DNA from 2 places in the Cytobacillus sp. QJM3NY_8 genome. Region 1 is predicted to be linked to the other one. Evidence: riboswitches for the same ligand, from Rfam matches in the RefSeq annotation. Region 1 holds a riboswitch; the other holds the start of a gene.

Region 1 (5,406 bases):
GCCGGCAACTAACCCGGAATTACGGATGAATCTCCTCCGGGACATGGTTGATTCTTGTTTTTGTTCATGTTCAGACATTTATCTAGAAACCTCCTTTTATTTGCCATTATGGTGAAAAAAATACATGTCTAAACAATGATCAGGAATTTTTTTAGCAGATAGGGAGAAAAGAAGAGGGGTTTTAGGGGATTTAAGGCATTAAAAAAGATGCAAACCGATTGGTCTGCACCTTTTTTAAGTCCGATGACGGACAACCTGAGGATTATGATTTGCATAGGGCCGAACCGATTTTAAATATATCGGTTATAGACGAGAGTGCCTTTCGTACGCTCTGCAAACCCTCCCTGGTTTCTTGCAATGCCAATGACGAACCTTGAAGTCGCTGTTACGCTTTTCATCGTCAACCAGTCCCTTCTGTTTTGTTATTGGCCTTGCATTATTTGTTTACCACGAGATCTTGACTTAAAACCTATTTCTTTTAAAAAATGAAGTTCTTTTTCTATTCAGTTTTATCCCTTATGGATAAAATAAAAGAAAGGAAGTGAAACGCAATGAATACGAAGAAAGAAATCCGTGAGTACATATGGAATTTTCTCGAGGAAAACAAGCTTGGACGCTTTCCGTTTCCTTTAAAAAATAGAATCCCCAATTTCAAAGGAGCTGAAAAAGCGGCTGCATTTGTTTTTACTATGCCTGAGTATAAAGAGGCTAAGGTAATTAAGGTAAATCCTGATTCTCCGCAGCTGCCGGTCCGTGCACAAATTTTGAAAGATGGAAAGACATTGCTGGTTCCAACTCCAAGGCTGAAAGCAGGATTTATTATGGTAAAGCCGGAATGGGTCCCAGCCGGGGAGGAGCGAAAAGTAGCGAGCCTTAAGCATATCCACTCATATGGTAAAGAAGTTCCTCTCACCGAATTGCCGAAAATTGATTTGTTTTTTGCCGGATCAGTGGGCCTTCACCGGGATGGGCGGCGTGTCGGAAAAGGGGAGGGCTATGCCGACCGTGAATATGCGATAATCAGAGAGCTGGGAAATCCAGAAATCCCTGTAATTGGAACAGTGAATAGCGCCCAGGTGATAGAGGAAGATATCCCGAGGGATCCATATGATCTGACTATCGACTGGATTGCCACTGAAAAGGAACTGATCAAAACCAACACGCCATATCCAAAACCAAACGGGATTCAATGGGATCTTGTAACGGAGAAGGAAATGGAAGAGATGCCGGTTTTGCGTGAAATATGGGAGTTAACAAAACGAAAGGCAGCCAAGTAATTGACTGCCTTTCAAGCTTTCACTTCGTCCATTTTCTTTAAAACATCAGCAATCTTTGCGTGATTTTCAGGGGATTCATCAATATGCTTCCATAAAATCTTTCCCTGTGGCGAGAAAAGCCATGTCCCGCCTTGAATGTAGACATTCTGGGTCTTCATGGATTTCGTGACAAATTCCTTCTGTTTTTCATTATCAGGGACAAACCCCTTCACTTTTCCTGTTATAAATCCAAATGCTGCTTTTGAAAGGAGCTTCCACTTTGGCATTGTTTTATGTCCCATTCCTCTATAAGCTTCCCGGGATGGATCGCCAAGGATTGGAAAAGGGAACGGGCCGAATTGCTCAAGGAATTGATTGATGAATGTTCCTTTAGAAGGAGCAATGACAATAACTTGAAAACCTCTGGCTTCCAATTCACTTATGCGCTCGCGCAACTGCGCAAGATATTCTCTGCACACCGGTCAGCCAAGATGGCGGACGAAAACAGCCATTGTATATTGGCCATTAATGGCCTGTTCAAGCGTAATATTTTTATCAGGATTTTGGGTTTCCAAAATATAATTCATTATTATCCCGCCTTTCGGATTTACTTCTGATCATACCTAATCTTTTTGAAGGAATAAAGAAATGAAGCTTGCACATAAAAAAACAGGAGTTCGCACTCCTGTTTAGTCCCTGCTCCCCAAAATTCCAAAAATACGAAGAATATTAATGAACAGGTTAATAAAATCAAGGTATAGGTTAAGAGCCATTAAAGGCACTTCTTCCGGTGAAACTCCATAATGCTTCATGCGGTTGAAATCGAATAGCACATATCCGCTGAATACAAGCACTCCGATGAAGGAGAATGCCAGCATCGCGTTAGAGCTTAACGGCCAGAAGATGCTGAAAATAGAGATTGCAATAAGGGCAAGCAATGCTGCCATCAGCATGCCGCCAAGAAAAGATAAATCCCGCTTGGTTGTCGTAGCGTATACAGCCAGGCCTGTAAACACAACCGTTGTCGCTGCAAGTGCGACCAGTACGGGGTTCGGGCCAATGGCAGCCAGGTAATGGGCAACAATCGGATAGGTCGTCATCCCTGAAATAAATGTAAATACATAAAGGAATGGATACCCGATGGCCTTTTTGCGGCGAAGCAGGAAAGCGAAAAGCAGCATTCCGAGTTCAAGAATCATGAGCGGCAAAAACAGGGCTGGAGGGACGAAAACACCCGCCATCGTTCCGATAAAAGCAATACCCAATGATAAGGCGAATGCCCGTAAAACAGAAGGCAAATAACTATTATTTGCGGTTTGCTGTACATACATTTGTTTCATTTCTCCCCTAAAATCATTTGTATATGTATATACGTCAGAACTATTATATAAGTTTCATCATTTATTGGTTTTTAAAAGGTCTCTTATCTCCGTTAATAGCTCAACGTTTTTATCCACAGCTGGTGCAGGTGTTGCTTCTTCTTTCTTTTTAAAACGATTGTTGATAATCCTGATAAAGATGAAAATAGAGAATGCCACGATGAAGAAATCAACCACATTCTGTATGAATAAACCGTATTTGACCTCAGCTCCTCCAACTTTTACCATCAGATTCGTAAAGTTTACTCCGCCCATCAGCAATCCAACAAGCGGCATGATGATATCATCTACAAGAGAAGATACAATCTTTCCGAAGGCAGCTCCGATAACAACCCCGACAGCCAAATCAAGCACATTTCCCTTCAGGGCAAATTTTTTAAACTCATTCCACATAACATGTCACCTTTCTAAGAAAATTAACGTAATTATACTATAGAAGAATAAATGAAAACCAGATAAAGAAGCCCCTATTGACAGAAACAGGCTTTTTCTCTATAGTAACAATGACAATTATATTTCGAATATTCCCGTGTGAGCGGGAGAGGTTCATAGCTTCACCCTCTATAAAAAACTATGGCTTTGATTATAATAATCAACCATATCCATAAGAGGATATGGTTTTTATTTTTTAAGCTGTACTTTTTGGACCTCTTCTTAGGATCAGCGGGATCGTATAAAGGGAGGCTTTTTTATGTCAGGAAGAAAAGATGAGGAATTAACGGATATTACGCTATTGGGAAATCAGGGTACAAAATATCTTTTTGAATACTCGCCTGATATTCTGGAGGCTTTTGACAATAAGCATCCAAACCGCGATTATTTTGTAAAGTTTAATTGCCCTGAGTTTACGAGTCTTTGCCCGAAAACAGGACAGCCAGATTTTGCGACCATCTATATCAGCTATATTCCGGATCAGAAAATGGTAGAGAGCAAGTCATTAAAGCTATATCTTTTCAGCTTTAGAAATCATGGCGATTTCCATGAAGACTGCATGAACATCATTATGAACGACCTTATTGAATTAATGGACCCGCGCTATATTGAGGTTTGGGGCAAATTTACGCCACGTGGCGGAATCTCCATTGATCCGTATTGCAACTACGGCAAGCCGGGGACGAAATATGAAAAAATGGCAGAATACCGTTTAATGAACCATGACCTTTACCCGGAGACAATTGACAATCGTTAAGATCCTAGCTTGCTTAAAGTGAAATTTTAAAATAATATCAAAAAGGCAGAGCAATCTGCTTTTTTTGTTGCAGAAAATATACATAAGTGGGATTATATTCAGGGAATATTCTGTATTTTATGGTACGTTACTATAATAAAGCTCTGAAGGGGGACAAAATGAAGAAAGGCATACATAAAAAAGATCCGCACTTTAAAATCGCAGAGAGAGAGGCGTGGATTGGCATTGGTCTGGTGCTCTTCAATTTTGTATGGTGGTATGGGTTTGCCTATGGGATGGGGTCTGGGCCTGCTGGTGAGTATACATATATTTGGGGGTTGCCTGCCTGGTTTTTCTGGAGCTGCGCAGCAGGATTTGCCGTAATGGTGATTCTGGTAACTGCAGCTGTTAAGTTCCTGTTTAAAGAAGTGCCGTTTGAAGAAAACGGGGAAGGGGGAGAATCTGAATGAATTGGCAGGTAATTTTTCCTCTTCTCATCTTTTTAATTATTATTTTTCTCGTAGGCTTATGGTCCAGCAGAAAGATTGATACCGGGAGTTCGTTCCTGCAGGATTATTTTCTTGGGGGAAGGCAGCTTGGCGGTTTTATTCTGGCTATGACGATGATTGCAACCTACGGAAGTGCCAGCAGTTTCATTGGAGGTCCCGGCGTTGCTTACACACAGGGGCTTGGCTGGGTGCTGCTTGCGATGTCACAGGTTGTCACAGGTTATTTCGTTCTCATGGTGCTGGGGAAAAAGTTTGCCATCACAGCAAGAAAGTATAATGCTGTGACGCTCATCGATTTTCTAAAAGAACGATATAACAGCAGATGGGTTGTCTGGCTATCCTCTCTCAGCATCATTATTTTCCTTTTTTCTGCCATGGCTGCCCAATGGGTTGGCGGAGCAAGATTAATTGAGTCACTGACAGGATTAAGCTATTTGTCTGCTTTATTCATTTTTGCGGCTTCTGTTATGGTCTACGTGGTTATCGGCGGCTTCCGTGCTGTTGCCGTAACGGATGCTGTCCAAGGCGGAATCATGTTCATCGGCACCATGATCCTTCTGGTTGCTGTTATTGTGGCAGGTGGAGGAATACCGAATATTATCAGCGACCTGTCTTCAGAAAATCCGAATCTGATTACACCGTTTGGCTTTGATGGCGGATTGACTCCTTTATATGTATCCTCATTCTGGATTCTGGTGGGAGTTGGAGTTGTAGGCCTTCCTCAGGTCGCAGTGAGGGCCATGTCATATAAAAATGCCAGAGCCATGCACAGGGCCATTATAATCGGAACAATAGTAGTCGGCTTTATCATGCTTGGCATGCATTTAATTGGCGTATTTGCCCGTCCTATTCTGCCGGGGATTGAAGTGGGAGATAAAGTTATGCCGTTGATTGCCATGGAAGTTCTTCCTCCATGGCTTGCGGGAATTGTACTGGCTGCACCGATGGCTGCCATCATGTCAACAGTGGATTCCCTGCTCCTCCTGGTCAGCTCGGCGATTGTGAAAGATGTCTATATTAATTACATTAAGCCTGATGCCAAAGAAGCTGCCATAAAGAAACTGAGTTTTGCGGTTACAGCCCTGCTTGGAATT
Region 2 (5,406 bases), 1.6 Mb from region 1:
TAGGGTAGGGGAGTCATCCGTCGGCCGAAACAATTTAACAGGAGTACGCCCAATCAGCTGCCAGCCGCCTGGCGTCTCGATGGGGTAAATACCCGTCTGCATCCCGGCAATCCCCACTGTTCTCTCAGGAATCTTTAGACGCGGCGTATCCCGTCTTGGTGCGGCAATTTGTTCTGACATTCCGCCAATAAAAGGGAATCCTGGTGCAAATCCAATCATATAGACCAGGTAGCTGCCTGAGGAGTGAATTTCAATAACTTCTTCGGGGGTAATCCCATTATGCTCTGCCACAAAATCAAGATCCGGCCCAAATTCTCCTCCATAGCATACCGGGATTTCAACAATTTCAGGTTCCGGCATATTATTTTCCGTCATCTCTTCAATAAGCGGTTTAATCAGTGAACACACGAAATTAAACGGGAGCTGGCCATTTGAAAGCTGATAGGCCTTAAATGGATTATAAAAAATGGTTACAGTTGTGTAAGCAGGTATGTATTCAATCATCCATTCGGGAGGGTACTTTTCAAGAAAGGCAGTCAGCGACTGAACTTTCTGATGAGTTTCCTTGCTGATTTCTTTCCCAAGCTCAACAAGAACAGCATCATCCCCTAATGGGTGAAGGGTGTATCTCATCATTTCACCAGCTTTCGCAGTAAATTTGTTTGTACTGAGGAATAAAATATTATTTGGTAATAATAAATCTTCATTTTTATTCAAAAGAATTTCATTCATTATTCTTTCTGAAAAAAGGGAAAATCATGTCTTCTAATGCTTGAATGAAAAACATTTATTAGTAATGTTATATATTTATGCAATGTCCTTAGCAGAAGAATATAATATTATATAATAGACTGAAAATTCTATTTGTGCAAATTATTCTGCTAGAAGGCGTACCAATATCTTCAAAGTTTAGTTTGTCCATCATTTTGGGAATAGAGGAGGTACATCACCATTTAGGGAGAGATCATATTGGAAGCAGATTTAGAAATGAACTTATCAGAAAGATTTGAGGCTGCCTTTAACCGTATTCACAAAGCCTTAAAACAATCTGCTAAAAACGCCAGAACAGATAGATTTTATAAACTTATAGAAATACAGAAAAATCATTCGCTGATTCGATTATATGAAGATGATTTGCATCAGTTTGCCAAGCTGCGAAATGCCATTGTCCATGAAAAAATAGACCTTGATTATTATATTGCGGAGCCTCATCTCGAGACGGTAGAAAAGATTGAAAGGATTGCCGGCCATTTTGAAAAGCCAAAAACCGCACTTTCCATAGCTGCAACTCCGGTATTTTATTTTTATGAAGATGGCAAGCTAACGGATGTACTGGCCATAATTAATAAATTTTCACACTCCCAATTCCCCATTTACTCGAGAAAAGAGGAATACTCATGGCTATTAACTTCGGCAGATATCGTGAAATGGATGGCAGAGCACTTTACAGAAGAAACAATCCAGTTGAAAAAGGTGAGAATTAAAGAGCTTTTCAGCAAGAAATCAAAGAATCAAATCTCGTTTGCAGGCAAACATACATCTATCTTTGAATTAGAGGATATGTTTGAGGACTGCCGAAATAAAAATGAAAAGCTTGAAGGGATCATAGTTACCGAGAACGGAAAGCCGACTGAAAAACCAAAAGGCATCATAACAGCGTGGGACCTCCTGGAAGCCGATTCAGAAAATTAAAACGCAAAAAAGGTGCAAGCAATAGCTGCACCTTTTTTGCCGGTTCCGATTATTGCAGCAGTCCCAGACGCATCAGAGTAGACCTATCCTGAATATTCATTCCTGCAGACCTTCTTATAAATGTCCCTTTTTTTGCAATGCCAAAGGAATAGCGTGAAGTCGATGTAAACCTGATCATGGCTTCAGTCCCTCCTTATGAAATTGGCGCTGCATTATTACTTTCCCGCGATTTTGAATAATAAAACTTTTTTACTGTATAAATTTAAGCCTTCTAAAAAGCCAATAAAGATGATAATATAAACTGATAGTTCAATAGCTAAATCCGTGTACACGGTAGAGGTTCTAGCTACCCTCTTTAAAAAACTAAGGAAAACAGGTCTGCTTTCTTAGTGGTCCTGTTTTTCTATTTAAAGGAGAATTTTTATATGAAAAATGATAAAGCACTCGTTGTGTTCAGTGGCGGTCAGGATAGTACAACTTGCTTATTCTGGGCAAAGGAACGTTTTGAAGAAGTGGAAGCCGTCACTTTTAATTATAATCAGCGTCATAAGCTGGAGATCGAATGTGCACAGCAAATAGCAAAAGAACTGGGGATCAGGCACCACATTCTAGATATGTCCCTATTGAATCAGCTGGCACCAAATGCACTAACCCGTGATGAGATTAAAGTAAAGGATGGGGAGGAAGGCGGGCTTCCATCCACATTTGTGCCTGGGAGAAACCTTTTATTCCTGTCATTTGCTGGTGTGCTGGCCAGTCAGATTAATGCAAAGCATATTATAACCGGGGTGTGTGAAACAGATTTCAGCGGCTACCCAGACTGCAGGGATATTTTTATAAAATCATTGAATGTCACCCTTAATCTATCAATGGATGAACAGTTTGTGATCCATACACCATTAATGTGGCTCAACAAAGCAGAGACATGGAAGCTGGCAGATGAATTAAATGCCCTTGATTATGTGCGTGAGAAAACACTGACATGCTATAACGGAATTCCGGCTGATGGCTGCGGTGAGTGTCCAGCATGCCATTTAAGGAAAAATGGCCTTGAAGAATACCTCAAGGAAAAGGAGGAGCTTTAAGCCATGTACGGTTTCAGGATTGTTGATAAACTGCAGAAGATAAATGAGGATATCAAACCCGATCAGCTGAAATACCACCATAAGCGTGTAATGGTCAGCAAGGAATTCACTTTTGATTCAGCCCATCATCTGCATTGCTATGAAGGCAAATGCAAAAACCTGCATGGGCACACCTACAAGGTGATTTTTGGCATAAGCGGATTCGTGGATGACAGAGGATTAATGATTGATTTCGGCGACATTAAAAAAATTTGGAAAAACGAAATTGAAATATTCCTTGACCACAAGTATCTGAATGAAACGCTGCCGCCAATGAATACGACAGCAGAGAATATGGTTGTCTGGATTTATGAAAAAATGGCACAAAGCCTCCAAAACAGAAAAGAGCAATATGTTGGTGCAAGAGTAGAATTTGTGCGCCTTTTTGAAACTCCTACAAGCTATGCGGAAGCAAGAAGGGAGTGGATGGAGGTTGAGTAAGATTCCTGTTCTCGAAATATTCGGACCAACCATTCAGGGTGAAGGAATGGTGATCGGCCAGAAAACGATGTTCGTCCGTACAGCAGGCTGTGATTATTCATGCAGCTGGTGTGATTCATCCTTTACCTGGGATGGAAGTGCGAAAGACAGCATCCGCCAAATGGAACCGGATGAAATTTGGAAAGAGCTTAAAGAGCTGGGTGGGGATGGATTTTCCTTTGTGACCATATCCGGGGGTAATCCTGCACTTTTAAAAAATTTGAGTGAACTCATTTCTTTGCTCAAAGCAGAAAAAATTAAGATCTGCCTGGAAACACAGGGGAGCCGCTGGCAGGATTGGTTTTATGAAATTGATGAACTGACCCTATCCCCAAAACCGCCGAGCTCAGGCATGAAAACAGACTTCGATGTGCTCGGTTATATTGTGAATAATCTTCAGACCAAAAGAAAGGCAGAGCAGCAGGTCTCACTGAAGATTGTTGTTTTTGATGATAAGGATTATGAATATGCTAAAAACATTCATAAGCGCTATCCCGGTGTTCCGTTTAATCTGCAGGTGGGAAATGATGACACTGTTACAGCTGACGACCGAAATTTATTGCAGAAACTGCTTGACAAATATGATTGGCTCATTGAAAAAACGATACATGACAATGATTTGACAGATGTTAAAGTACTTCCGCAGCTGCATACATATGTATGGGGCAATAAGCGGGGAGTGTAGTATCTGCTAATCCCGCACCAATTGGTGCGGTTTTTTTTGTAAAGGATGTTCAACAATTTATGACAGATTCCGAGAAATTTATGATATTATACGTTTGAACTTAACAATACATAAGTGCTGTAAATTTCTATAGATAGGGAGAGTTAGATGACAGATAACACCATTATTCGATTTAATTCCGTTACAAAAAGATATGATAATGATCCGCCAGTTTTAAAAAATGTCAGCTTTGAAATTGAGCGCGGGAAGTTCTATACCCTTTTAGGGCCATCGGGCTGCGGGAAAACGACCATATTGCGATTGATTGCCGGATTTACTGAACCTTCCGAAGGGGACATTTATTTTAATGGGCGAATAATAAATAATGTTCCAGCCAACAAAAGGCAAGTAAACACCGTTTTTCAGGATTACGCTCTATTTCCGCATTTGAATGTGTATGAAAATATTGCATTCGGTTTAAAAATCAAAAAAATGAAGAATGCCGATATTGAGAGGAAAGTAAAGGAAGCGCTAAGATTTGTAAACCTTGAAGGCTACGAAAATCGTGAAATCAAAGAAATGTCAGGTGGACAGCGCCAGCGTGTTGCCATCGCGCGTGCCATTGTCAATGAACCAGAGGTTATTCTCCTTGATGAACCTTTATCCGCACTTGATTTAAAGCTGCGGACCGAAATGCAATATGAGCTGAGGGAACTGCAGAGAAATCTGGGCATTACGTTTATTTTCGTCACACATGACCAGGAAGAAGCATTAGCCATGTCAGATGAAATTTTCGTACTTAACAGCGGAAGCATCGAGCAAAGCGGAACTCCTACTGATATTTATGATGAGCCGATCAATCGTTTTGTAGCAGATTTTATTGGGGAATCAAATATCGTTGCTGGAACGATGATCCAAGACTATCTGGTGAAGTTTGCCGGCAAATTATTTGAGTGTGTTGATGGGGGCTTTGAGCCAAACGAAGATGTTGAGATCGTCATCCGCCCTGAAGACCTGGCTATTACCGCACCGGAAGATGGGAAACTGAAGGTACAAGTTGACTCGCAGCTCTTTAGGGGAGTCCATTATGAAATCAGCTGCTATGACAGCGATGGCAATGAGTGGCTGGTCCATTCAACGAAAAAGGCGACAGTCGGGGATCAAATTGGCCTTCATTTCGATCCCGAAGCAATACACGTCATGAGGCACGGGGAAACAGAAGAGGAATTTGATAAGCGTCTTGAAGCTTATGAAGAGGAAAGCCATGAGAACTAATTCCCGCAACTTTTATTTAATTCCTTATGTCCTTTGGATTGCTCTCTTTGTAGTAGCGCCATTGCTTCTTGTTCTGTATTATTCGTTTTTTGATATTGAAGGGCACTTCACTTTGGAGAATTATAGAAAGTTCTTTACACCCGTTTATTTAAAAATGACTTTAAGCTCCTT

Evidence for each region. A riboswitch is a leader RNA that binds a small molecule or an ion and turns the genes downstream of it on or off. The one in region 1 is predicted to bind preQ1.
Region 2: another riboswitch for preQ1. It lies ahead of queC (7-cyano-7-deazaguanine synthase QueC); the one in region 1 lies ahead of queF (preQ(1) synthase).

Annotation. Positions count from the first base shown of each region.
Region 1 is NZ_CM149681.1:1,046,879-1,052,284, forward strand. Features, by position in the region: gene AC0VZ9_RS05560 (gluconate 2-dehydrogenase subunit 3 family protein) at 1-78, opposite strand, end outside; gene AC0VZ9_RS05565 (5-formyltetrahydrofolate cyclo-ligase) at 552-1,277, shown strand; gene AC0VZ9_RS05570 (AhpC/TSA family protein) at 1,289-1,735, opposite strand; gene AC0VZ9_RS05575 (Bax inhibitor-1/YccA family protein) at 1,946-2,587, opposite strand; gene mscL (large conductance mechanosensitive channel protein MscL) at 2,654-3,028, opposite strand; PreQ1 riboswitch class I at 3,171-3,216, shown strand; gene queF (preQ(1) synthase) at 3,327-3,824, shown strand; gene AC0VZ9_RS05590 (YhdT family protein) at 3,983-4,273, shown strand; gene panF (sodium/pantothenate symporter) at 4,270-5,406, shown strand, end outside.
Region 2 is NZ_CM149681.1:2,618,813-2,624,218, reverse strand. Features, by position in the region: gene pxpB (5-oxoprolinase subunit PxpB) at 1-633, opposite strand, end outside; gene AC0VZ9_RS13645 (CBS domain-containing protein) at 970-1,692, shown strand; gene AC0VZ9_RS13640 (hypothetical protein) at 1,742-1,870, opposite strand; PreQ1 riboswitch class I at 2,023-2,065, shown strand; gene queC (7-cyano-7-deazaguanine synthase QueC) at 2,118-2,777, shown strand; gene queD (6-carboxytetrahydropterin synthase QueD) at 2,781-3,257, shown strand; gene queE (7-carboxy-7-deazaguanine synthase QueE) at 3,250-3,981, shown strand; gene AC0VZ9_RS13620 (ABC transporter ATP-binding protein) at 4,129-5,235, shown strand; gene AC0VZ9_RS13615 (ABC transporter permease) at 5,225-5,406, shown strand, end outside.